One region of the Rhizobium sp. No.120 genome, then DNA from elsewhere that is predicted to be linked to it. Evidence: predicted binding sites of a transcription regulator. Region 1 holds the regulator's gene; the other holds the start of a gene.
What was found. Region 1 encodes LexA, which represses DNA repair genes until DNA is damaged. Its sites were predicted from a motif close to TGTTCNNNNTGTGTTCNG; they were not measured.
Positions count from the first base shown of each region.

Region 1 (5,545 bases):
CGACTACCGACTAGCTATATGATCCCGAGGCTAATGCCAAGTTATCCTAGCGCTGAATTGTGCAATGCAGTATCAACTTTTGGGCACTGCAGAAGCGTCTTTTCGTATGCCACGCTGAGAAACAGGCCCTATTGAGCTTTGTTCCCGCCGATTTCGGTTGAATTCACTAGACGGTGACGGCACAAATCGCGCAGAAGCTGTAGTTTGGCGCGGGGGCAGTCAGCGAGTGCCTAATTTGGAGGCATCCGACCAGCAGGAAGAGAGCAAGGACGTTATCGCGTCCCCGCAAGGTCGCGCCTTTTCCACCACGATTACCCTTCGCGCCAAAGCGCGACGATGGGAACGAACACAGGATCAGGCGCCGCTGACGGCGCGTTTCCTGCGTGTTGCGAAGCATCTTGGAGCCGCTGTCCTCGGCTTGATTGCGGAGGAGGCGGCCCATGGCCGTGCTGTTCTGTTCGCGCCGATCTATATGGGTTTGGGTGCGATTATCTGGTTTGAAGCGCAGGTCGATCCGCCACCGCAGGCAGTTCTCGCAGGCCTCGTTCTGTTTGCTTTGGGCTTTTTGCTCAAGCGCGATGCGGGCAGGCTACTACACCACACGCTTTTCGCCGGTATGCTCATCTGCCTGGGCATGGCGCTCTCGCAATGGGAAAGCTGGCGGGTTTCCACCGTCATGCTCGATTCGGCCGTGACGACCACCGTGACTGGGCAGATTGAGCGACGGGAGACCTATGACAATGGGCGCTGGCGCTATGTCGTCCGCGTCGAGGCAACGGAAAAGCCTTCTATTCGCCGCGTGCCGCAACGGGTCACGATCTTCGTGCGCAAGCAAGCGGAGCCGTTCGATTTGGGTGATCGGATCCAGGGCAGGGCGCGTCTGACGCCTCCAGCCGGACCGGCATTGATCGGCCTCAACGATTTCGCCTTCAGCTCATATTTTAACGGCATCGGCGCGAATGGCTTTGCCTACGGAACGCCGGAATTATTATCACCATCCGGTGACAACGCTGCCGGCTCGTTATTGGATACGGCCGATATCTGGCTTGCGGGCTTGCGCAACAGCATAGGCGACCGGATCAGGCAAACCTTGCCGGGAGATACCGGCGCCTTTGCCGCAGCGCTTGTCACCGATGAGAGACGTGCGATCTCAAAGGATACGACTGAGGCCTTGCGAGTCGCGGGCCTGACCCACATCATTGCAATTTCCGGCCTCAACATGGCGCTGTCGGCCGGCATTTTCTATGTCGGTCTACGTTATTTGTTCAGCTTTTTCCCCGGTGTCGCTCAGGCTTGGCCAACAAAGAAATTTGCGGCTTTCGGCGCACTTCTGACGGTAACGGCCTATTACCTTATTTCCGGTTTCGGCGTTTCCGCCGAACGCGCCTTCATCATGATGGCGATCATGTTGGTGGCCGTGCTTTTCGATAGACCGTCAATCAGCTTGCGCAATGTGGCGCTCTCAGCCATCGTCATCCTCGTCTTGTCTCCGTCGCAAGTGCTCGGTCCGAGCTTCCAGATGTCCTATGCCGCGACGCTTGCGCTGGTTTCGGGCTATTCGCTGTGGAAACGACGTCGCCATCGCGAGAACGTTGTTTCGCGCATCCGCTTATTGAGCCCATTGCTATTTATCACGCGCTTCTTCGGGGGCGTGATATCCACCTCCTTTATCGGCGGTGTGTCGACAGCGATATTTTCGATCGAACATTTTCACCGGCTGGCGACATATGGACTTGCCGCCAACCTTGCGGCCATGCCCGTCGTCTCTTTCATCGTCATGCCCTTCGGCATGATGGCGATGCTGCTGATGCCTTTCGGAATCGATGGACCGTTCTGGAAAGTCACCGGCGAGGGACTGGAGCTTGTGATCATCATCGCGAAAACCGTAGCAGGCTGGGGAGGCGATATCACCTTCGGCCGCCAGCCCGGCTGGCTGATGCCGACTTTCATCGCAGGATTCCTGATCATGAGCATGCTGCGGACCAGGCTTCGCCATCTGGGACTGTTGCTATCGCCGTCATCTGTCGGTGTGGCTGCGTTCGGCTCCGGCGTGCCGAAGCCAGATCTGATGATCTCGGAAGATGGCATTCTCGTTGCCTTGCGCCAGGATGATATTCTCTCCACCAATCGCGAGAGACCGCAGGCCTTCATCTTCGAGCAATGGCAAAAAGCGCTGGTCGCGGCCGAACATCAACCGCCAACGATGCTTGCGACCGATGACCGGCTTCCGCAGATCAGCAAGACGGATCGGCATAAGCGACTAAGTAACGAAGAGCAGAAGGCGGTCGGTACAGCAATGGCGGAAGCCTTAGATCGTACCATGCAGGGAAGCTTTGCCTGTCAGAAGGGAGCATGGTGCGTAGCCATGCTGGAAAACGGCGTGATATTGGTCACCATCGAGAACGCAGCCTACCTGCCCGCAGCTTGCGACACGGGGAACATTATCGTGACACATATCCGGCTGCGGCTGGACTACTGCCGCTCCGGAGCGATGCTCATAACCGGTGCGACATTGCGCAAAACCGGCTCCATCGAAATGATGCTTACCGCCGACAAGCCCATCATATCAGCCGCATTCGAGAACCCGCAGCGGCCATGGACCAGACATCGAACTTATGATTGGCGCACCGGCAAATTTGACGCGCCACTTGCAAAGGCACCACCAGTCGTCGACAACTCACCGGTCAGTGATAGCGACGAATAAGGCCAACGAGCTTACCCTGAACTTTCACGCGATCCGGCCCGAAGATGCGGGTTTCATAGGCTGGGTTCGCGGCTTCCAGCGCGATGGAGGCACCCTTGCGGCGGAAGCGCTTCAGTGTCGCCTCTTCGTCGTCGACGAGCGCCACGACGATGTCGCCCGGGTTGGCTGTCGTCGAATTGCGGATAATGACCGTATCGCCGTCGAAGATACCCGCATCGATCATCGAATCCCCGCGGACTTCAAGCGCATAATGTTCGCCAGAACCAAGCATGTCGGCGGGAACGGTAATATCGTGTGTATTGTTCTGGATGGCCGAGATAGGAACGCCGGCAGCAATCCGGCCCATCACGGGCACGGAAGCCGAACCGCTATGATCGTCATTTGCGACCTTCGGCTGAGCGGGCGGAGCGGCGGGCTGTGGCCTGCCGAGGCTGCCTTCGATGACGCTCGGCGAAAAACCGCGGCGAGGCTGCAGACTTGGACTATAGGCTTCCGGCAGCTTGATGACTTCGAGGGCCCTGGCTCGGTTCGGCAGCCGGCGGATAAAGCCGCGCTCCTCCAGCGCCGTGATCAGACGATGGATACCGGATTTGGATGCCAGATCCAGTGCATCCTTCATCTCGTCGAAGGATGGCGGAACACCAGATTCCTTCATGCGTTCGTGAATGAAGAGAAGCAGTTCCTGCTGCTTGCGCGTCAACATCGTCTTGGAACCCCAGAATCAAGAAAAGCCGTGAAACAAATCCAGAACGGACACTATATGTTCCATATGTGTTCCGCAAGTGCTTAAATTTCGGTAAAGCCTTGCAGGGTCAATTAAATAAACACGAGTTGCGAATGGATCGGCTTAACACGTCGAGACGCTATACATGCTGCAACGATTTGAAAAATATATGAAATGTCGATATTTCCATTCTCATGCCTTATTACTTGGTCGGCGTATCCAGGAAGCGGATCGATGTTGCGCGTCGTCGTTGAAGCCCGATGGAATTGAGAATCAGCGATCACGTTTGCGAGATTGCCTTCGGTCCTGCCCCTGTGCGTCGAGTGTCCATGTTCCTGTCTTGAATTGAGCGAAGGATGGGCGCAAATCTGCTCCCACAGGCAAACAGGAGGAACCATGAATTCGTCACAGCATCCACTGGATCATCTTGTGCTGCCGACCGTCGATATCGCCCTGGCGCGCGAGCGCCTCGGCAAGCTCGGTTTTACAGTGGCTCCGGATGCGCGCCATCCCTTTGGCACACAGAATGCCTGCGTTTATCTTGCCGATAAAACCTATTTAGAGCCTTTGGCTGTGGCATCCGCGGAAGAGTGCGGGAGGAGCATCCTGGATGGCAATGTTTTTGTTGCGCGCGATCAGGCCTATCGCTTCCGGGTGGGGGAAGATGGCTTTTCGGCCGTGGTGTTCGGTACGGATGATGCTGTGGCGGATGACGAGCGTTTCAAAGCGGCGGCGATTTCTGCGGGACGAATGCTGGATTTCTCCCGTCCCATGAAGATGCAGGACGGCACGGAAACCACGGCCGGCTTTCGTCTTGCTTTTGCCGCGGATCTGCGCGCGCCGGATTTTCTCGCCTTCTGCTGTCAGCGCATCAATCCGCTTCCGGCTGACCGAAGCGTGCTTGAGCGTCATGAAAACGGGGTGACCGGCATCGCGCGCGTGGCGCTTTCCGCGCCGCGGCCAGCTGCCTATCGCCGCTTCTTCGAAGACGTTGTCGGCAGCCCGCAAATAACGGAGCATTCCTTCGGTTTGACCGTCAAGGCACCTAACGCCGATCTTGAGATTTTGACGCCGGAAGGCATGGAGGCGTTCTATGACCTGCCTGTTCTTGCTAACGATCCGGGGCTCAGGGCACGTGCAATCCTTTTCAAGACGCGCGATCTTTCCGTGACATCGTCGCATTTCGCTGCTAACGGCGTCACCTATACGCGTAAGAACAATCGTCTATTGGCGAGGTTGGCGCCCGGTCAGGGCGCGCTGTTCGCCTTCGAGGAGATAATATGAGCACGAATTCCGAAGTCACCGTCGGCGAGGGTGCCTCCAAGGTCCTCTTTTCCAATGCTGCGAAGCTTTCGCTGATCGCCGGTCCCTGCCAGATGGAAAGCCGCGATCATGCCTTCATGGTTGCCGGCGTGCTCAAGGAGCTCTGCGGCAAGCTCGGCATCGGCCTCGTCTACAAATCTTCCTTCGACAAGGCGAACCGCACCTCGCTGTCCGGCAAGCGCGGCATCGGCCTGGAAAAGGCGCTGGAAGTCTTTGAAGACCTGAAGAAAGAATATGGCTTCCCCGTTCTGACCGATATCCACACGGAAGAGCAGTGCGCCATCGTTTCCAAGACGGTGGATGTCCTTCAGATCCCGGCTTTCCTGTCGCGCCAGACCGATCTTTTGGTTGCCGCCGCCAAGACCGGCCGCGTAGTCAACGTCAAGAAAGGCCAGTTCCTGGCGCCATGGGACATGAAGAACGTGCTTGCCAAGCTCAATGATAGCGGCAACCCGAACATCCTTCTTTGCGAGCGCGGCGCTTCCTTCGGCTATAACACGCTGGTCTCGGATATGCGCTCGCTGCCGATCATGGCGGCGATGGGCGCGCCCGTCATCTTCGATGCGACCCATTCCGTGCAGCAGCCCGGCGGGCAGGGCGGTTCGACCGGCGGCGACCGCCGCTTCGTCGAGACTTTGGCGCGTGCGGCCGTTGCCGTCGGCGTCGCAGGTGTTTTTGTCGAGACTCATGAGGATCCCGACAATGCACCGTCCGACGGTCCGAACATGGTTTATCTGAAGGACATGCCGCGGCTTCTGGAGAAGCTGCTGGCCTTTGATGCCATCGCCAAGGCC
Region 1 is NZ_BAAJNQ010000003.1:97,216-102,760, reverse strand. It holds gene ACYJRZ_RS11010 (ComEC/Rec2 family competence protein) at 236-2,704, shown strand; gene lexA (transcriptional repressor LexA) at 2,685-3,407, opposite strand; gene ACYJRZ_RS11000 (VOC family protein) at 3,825-4,712, shown strand; gene kdsA (3-deoxy-8-phosphooctulonate synthase) at 4,709-5,545, shown strand, end outside.

Region 2 (5,545 bases), on a different contig from region 1:
ATCTCCGAGGATTGATTGGGGGCAAGGACAGGAGATTTGCATGGACAGCACGGATGAAGTCATCATCGAGCGGCGCGGATCGGCCGGCATCATCAGGCTCAACCGGCCGAAGGCGCTGAATAGCCTGACATTGCCAATGGTGCGGGTCATCGCTTCGGCATTGGAGGATTTCGCCGCCGATCCCGCAGTGGCGAGCGTCCTCGTCATGGGCGAGGGAGAGCGCGGCTTCTGCGCGGGCGGCGATATCCGCCTGCTGCACCAGAGCGGCAAGGAAGGTTCCGATGGCGCGGAAACCTTCTGGCGCGAAGAATTTCGGCTCAATCATGCCATCTCGCGCTACGCTAAGTCTTATGTGGTGCTGATGGATGGCATCACCATGGGCGGCGGCGTCGGCCTTTCCGCGCATGGCAGCCATCGCGTCGTCACCGAGCGCACGCGTCTCGCCATGCCCGAAACCGGCATCGGCTATTTCCCGGATGTCGGCGCCACCTGGCTGCTGCCGCGTGCCCCTGGGGGAGCCGGTACCTGGATGGGGCTGACAGGCCTGACCATCGGCGCCGCCGATGTCATGCATGCCGGCTTGGCCGATCATTCTGTCGCATCCTCCGCATTGCCGGCTCTCATAGACGCGATCGCGGCGCTGCCCGCTGCCGCCACTGCAGAAGACGTGCATGCGCTGATCCGGACGATGGCGGTGGACGCCGGCGAAAGCCGGCTCGCGGCAAACCGAGAGGTGATCGATCGGGCGTTTTCGGCAGACACGGTGGAGGAAATTCTGAAGGCCTTGGTGGCCGAGCCCGGAGAGTTTGCCGCAGAAGCCGCAAGCGTGATCGCCAGTCGCTCGCCGACCAGCCTGAAGTTGACCTTGCGGCTGCTCAGGGCAGGGCGAAGGAGCGCCGATTTGGCCGAATGCCTCAATCGTGAACTCGGCGCCTGCATGGGCATATTGTATAATCACGATTTCTACGAAGGCGTGCGCGCAGCCGTCATCGACAAGGACCGCAATCCGAAATGGTCTCCGGCGAGCCTTGCCGAAGTGACCGTTGCCGATATCGATCGCTTCTTCGTGCCAGCGCAGCCGCCGCTTTTCACAAGATAACCGATCATGGGAGGAAAACATCATGACACGGATCGCCTTCATCGGCCTCGGCAATATGGGAGGCCCTATGGCCGCCAATCTCGTCAAGGCCGGCCACGCCGTCACAGGATTCGACCTCTCACATGATGTGCTGAAGGCAGCCGAAGCATCGGGGGTAAAGCCTGCCAGCGTGCTCACCGAAGCCCTGGCCGATGCGGAGGTCGTCGTTACCATGCTGCCGAAGGGCCAGCACGTCCTGACCGTCTGGACCGACGTACTGCGCTCCGTGCCTAAGGGGACCCTGTTGATCGACAGCTCTACCATCGATGTCGATAGCGCCCGCAAAGCGCATGCCATGGCAGGCGATGCCGGCTGCCTTTCGCTCGATGCGCCCGTTTCCGGCGGCACTGGAGGTGCGGCAGCGGGAACGCTGACCTTCATGGCCGGTGGCTCGGCGGACAGTTTTGCTGCCGCCAAGCCGCTGCTCGAGGTGATGGGCAAGAAGATCGTCCATTGCGGCGATGCCGGTGCCGGCCAGGCCGCGAAGATCTGCAACAACATGATCCTCGGTATCTCGATGATCGGCGTCTGCGAAGCCTTCGTGCTCGGCGAAAAGCTCGGCCTCTCGCACCAGGCCCTCTTCGATGTCGCTTCGACCTCCTCCGGTCAATGCTGGTCGATCAATACCTATTGCCCTGTGCCCGGACCCGTGCCGACATCGCCGGCCAACAACGACTACAAACCCGGCTTCGCGGCAGCCTTGATGCTAAAGGATCTACGGCTATCTCAAGAGGCGGCCTTGTCGAGCGGCGCATCCACGCCTCTGGGTGCGGAAGCGGCACAGCTCTATGCGCTCTTCGAAAAGCTCGGCAATGGCGGCCGCGATTTTTCGGCGATCATCGAGATGTTTCGCGAGGCGAAGTAAGGATAACTCGCGACAATCGAGTGAGTTGAAAGCTTGTATTGCCCCTCAACCCAGTGACCGAGTCTCAACTCACCGCCACATGCCCCGCATCCGCGCTCCCACATCGACGCGCACCTCTCGCGCCCGGATCGCGGCGGCACTTTCAGCCCGTGCCTGCGGCCAGCCGCAAACCTCGAAGAACTGCAGCAAGGTTGCGGGAATGAAGCGGGTGCGCGAGGCAAAGACATGCTTGTCCCCCTGCGCATGCTGGCCGTGCACGAAAAAGCGCTGCGGAATGACGAGATCGAGATTGTCCTTCGCCCGCGTCATGGCGACATAGAGCAGCCGCCGTTCTTCCTCGATCTCGGCCGATGATCCGACCGCGAGATCGGCGGGGATGCAGCCGTCGACGGCGTTGAGGATGAAGACCTTCGTCCATTCCTGACCCTTGGCGGAGTGGATGGTCGACAGGATCAGATAGTCTTCGTCCAGCAGCGGCACGCCGGCTTGATCGCTGGTGGCGTCAGGCGGATCGAGCGTCAGCTCCGTGAGGAAGCGCTCGCGCGAGCCGTAGCCCGCGGCAATCTGTTCGAGCTGGACGAGATCCGCCTGGCGCGTCGCAGCGTCCTCATGCGCGCGTTCCAGATGCGGTTCGTACCATTGGCGGACGAGGCCGATTTCCGCCGGCCATCCGGCGTTGCCGCTTTTGATCTCCCGCATCGTCTCGACAAAGGCGGTCCAGTCGTCTCCTGTGCGCGGTGGCGGCGGCAGTTCGGTGAGCGCCGCAATCGGGCTTGCCTCTTCGCCGATCTGGTCGAGCACGCGCTGTGCCGTGGAAGGACCGACACCGGGCAAGAGCTGCATCAGGCGGAAGCCCGCTACGCGATCGCGCGGGTTTTGGGCAAAGCGCAGTGCCGCCAGCATGTCCTTGACATGAGCACTATCGAGGAATTTCAGCCCACCGAATTTGACGAAAGGAATGTTGCGCCGGGTGAGTTCCACTTCCAGCGGGCCGCTATGGCTCGAGGTGCGAAAGAGCACCGCCTGCTGCTTGAGCCGTGTGCCGCCCTCGCGATTTTCCAGTATCTGGTCGGCGATGTAGCGGGCCTGATCGGACTCGTCACGCACCGTCACCAGCCGTGGCCGCTCTGCGCTTTGCCGCTCGGTGCGCAGGTTTTTGGTGAAGCGCTCCGAGGCAAGATCGATTACGGCATTGGCGGCGGCCAGGATCGGCTGCGTCGAGCGATAATTGCGGTCGAGCGTCACGATATCGGCCGAGGGCGTGAAGGCCTTGGGGAAATCGAGAATGTTGCGCACGGTCGCCGCGCGGAAGGAATAGATCGACTGCGCATCGTCGCCGACGACAGTCAATCCCCGGCCATCGGGCTTAAGAGCTAGCAGAACGGAGGACTGCAGCCGGTTGGTGTCCTGATATTCATCGACAAGCACATGGTCGAAGCGGCTGCCGATATCCTCGGCAATTAGCGGCTCCTGCAGCATATGCGCCCAGTAGAGCAGGAGGTCGTCGTAATCGAGCACGTTCTGCACCTGCTTCGCTTCGACATAAGAGGCGAAAAGATCGCGCAGCTGCTGCTCCCACATGGCGCACCATGGGAAGAAGTCGCGCAGCACGCCGTCGAGCGGCGCTTCTGCATTGACGGAGCGCGAATAGATCGCAAGGCATGTCGCCTTGGTCGGGAAACGGTTCTCCGTTTTGGAAAAGCCGAGATCATGGCGCGCAAGGTTCATCAGATCGGCGCTGTCTTCCCGGTCGTGGATCGTGAAGGCAGGATCGATACCAATCTGCTCGGCATAGTCCCTGAGCAAACGCGCGCCGATGCCGTGAAAGGTGCCGGTCCAGGCGAGCGCATCGGCGGTAATGCCGGCATTCGCACCCAGCACCTCGCGGCAGATCCGCTCGACGCGGCGGCCCATTTCGGCGGCGGCGCGGCGTGAAAAGGTCATCAGCAAGATGCGGCGCGGATCGGCGCCCTTGACGATCAGATGCGCCACACGATGCGCAAGCGTATTCGTCTTACCGGAGCCGGCTCCGGCGATGACGAGCAGCGGCCCGGCAATATGACCGTCGCCTGCCGTAGTGCCATGTTCCACCGCCAGCCGTTGCTCCGGGTTCAGCTTTTCCAGATAGGCGGCGGTCATCAACTCTCCTGAATACCTCCGGCGGCGGGCGCGGAGCGCGATATGCGGCGAATCGCAAGCGCGAAAATATAGGGGCGTTCTATGGATGTTCCGAATCGCCAAAGCCTGTCAAGATGACCAGGGCCTGCACGCGGATGTGACCTCCAGCGCAAGAATCTTATCGGGATTTGCACTCGCCCGGCTCGAAAAGGATATTCTTCGTGCTTATGTATCATTTCGGCGCAGCATTTTGAGTTTTTGGGGCTTCGTAATGCGTGGAATGAAGGTTTCAAAACATGAACGAAACGATTGCCACCGGGCTGCGTCTGCCTAGCGGCCTCGTGGCTTTGCCGGATGGCCGCTTGGCGGTCGTGGAAATGGATGCCAGTCGCCGCTGTCTGAAACTTTTCGACACAAGCGGCGTAACGCAGGAATTGTGCCGGATCGGCGGTTGGCCGATGGGTATTGCGGTCGATGGTGACGGATGTTTTTGGGTAGCCAATGGCCCGGAGAATTCCCTTGTCAGATTGTCGGCGCAAGGCCGCGTCCTGCAGGTCATCGAAGGCAGTGCCGATGGTCCATTTCTGCATCCGAATGCGCTCGCTTTCGGACCTGACGGCCTGCTTTACATGACTGATTCCGGCATCCCTCTTGCCAATCTTCTCGAAGGCGGCCACATCCATCCCGATTTCTTCAAGGCGGCTTATAATGGCTGCGTTTATCAGATCGATCCAGCCGAAGGCCGGGTCATCCGGGTCCTTGCAGCCGGCCTGCTCTTTGCGAGCGGCATTGCCTTCGATGCCGACGGATTGCTCTACTATAGCGAAACGCTGACCGGAAAAATCTATCGGCAGGTCGTGGGCGGCAGGCAGGAAATGTTTGTCCAGTCGATGACATCGCCTGCCGTCAATGCGCTGCGCGGGCCGGCTGGCCTCGCCTTTGATCGCAGTGGCATGCTTTATTGCGCCATGTACGGACTGGGAGAAATTTCCATGGTGGATGTCGAGGGGAAGATGGCCGGCCATATCCGCACGGATGGCGCGAGACCGACCAGCATCGCCTTTACCGTCGACGGCAAACATCTGCTCGTCAGCGAGCAGGAAAACGGTGCTGTGGAAAAGATCACGGCCCCGCGTCCGGGCTTGCCCTTGCATATGCCGGCGATTTCATAAACGGCCGGAAGACATGTCCGGAAGCCGGGCATGTCTTCCTTTCGTCTGTTACGCAGCAGGGATCTGCTTGTTGTCCTTGCCGGACTTGCCGTCCGCCGCCGCATCATTGGCGACCGGCTTGGCATGGCGGCGACGCCAGTCACCGAGGAAGAGCAGAATCGGCGCGGCGATAAAGACCGACGAGGCGCCGGCGACGAGGATGCCGAACACCATGGGGATTGCGAAGCTGGAGACGGCGCTGCCGCCCCAGAT
Region 2 is NZ_BAAJNQ010000002.1:466,382-471,926, forward strand. It holds gene ACYJRZ_RS08000 (enoyl-CoA hydratase/isomerase family protein) at 41-1,099, shown strand; gene mmsB (3-hydroxyisobutyrate dehydrogenase) at 1,122-2,003, shown strand; gene ACYJRZ_RS08010 (ATP-dependent helicase) at 2,073-4,142, opposite strand; gene ACYJRZ_RS08015 (SMP-30/gluconolactonase/LRE family protein) at 4,418-5,293, shown strand; gene secD (protein translocase subunit SecD) at 5,342-5,545, opposite strand, start outside.
Region 2: ACYJRZ_RS08010 (ATP-dependent helicase) is a predicted target of LexA. The motif match lies at 4,218-4,235, and genes of this name have one in related genera.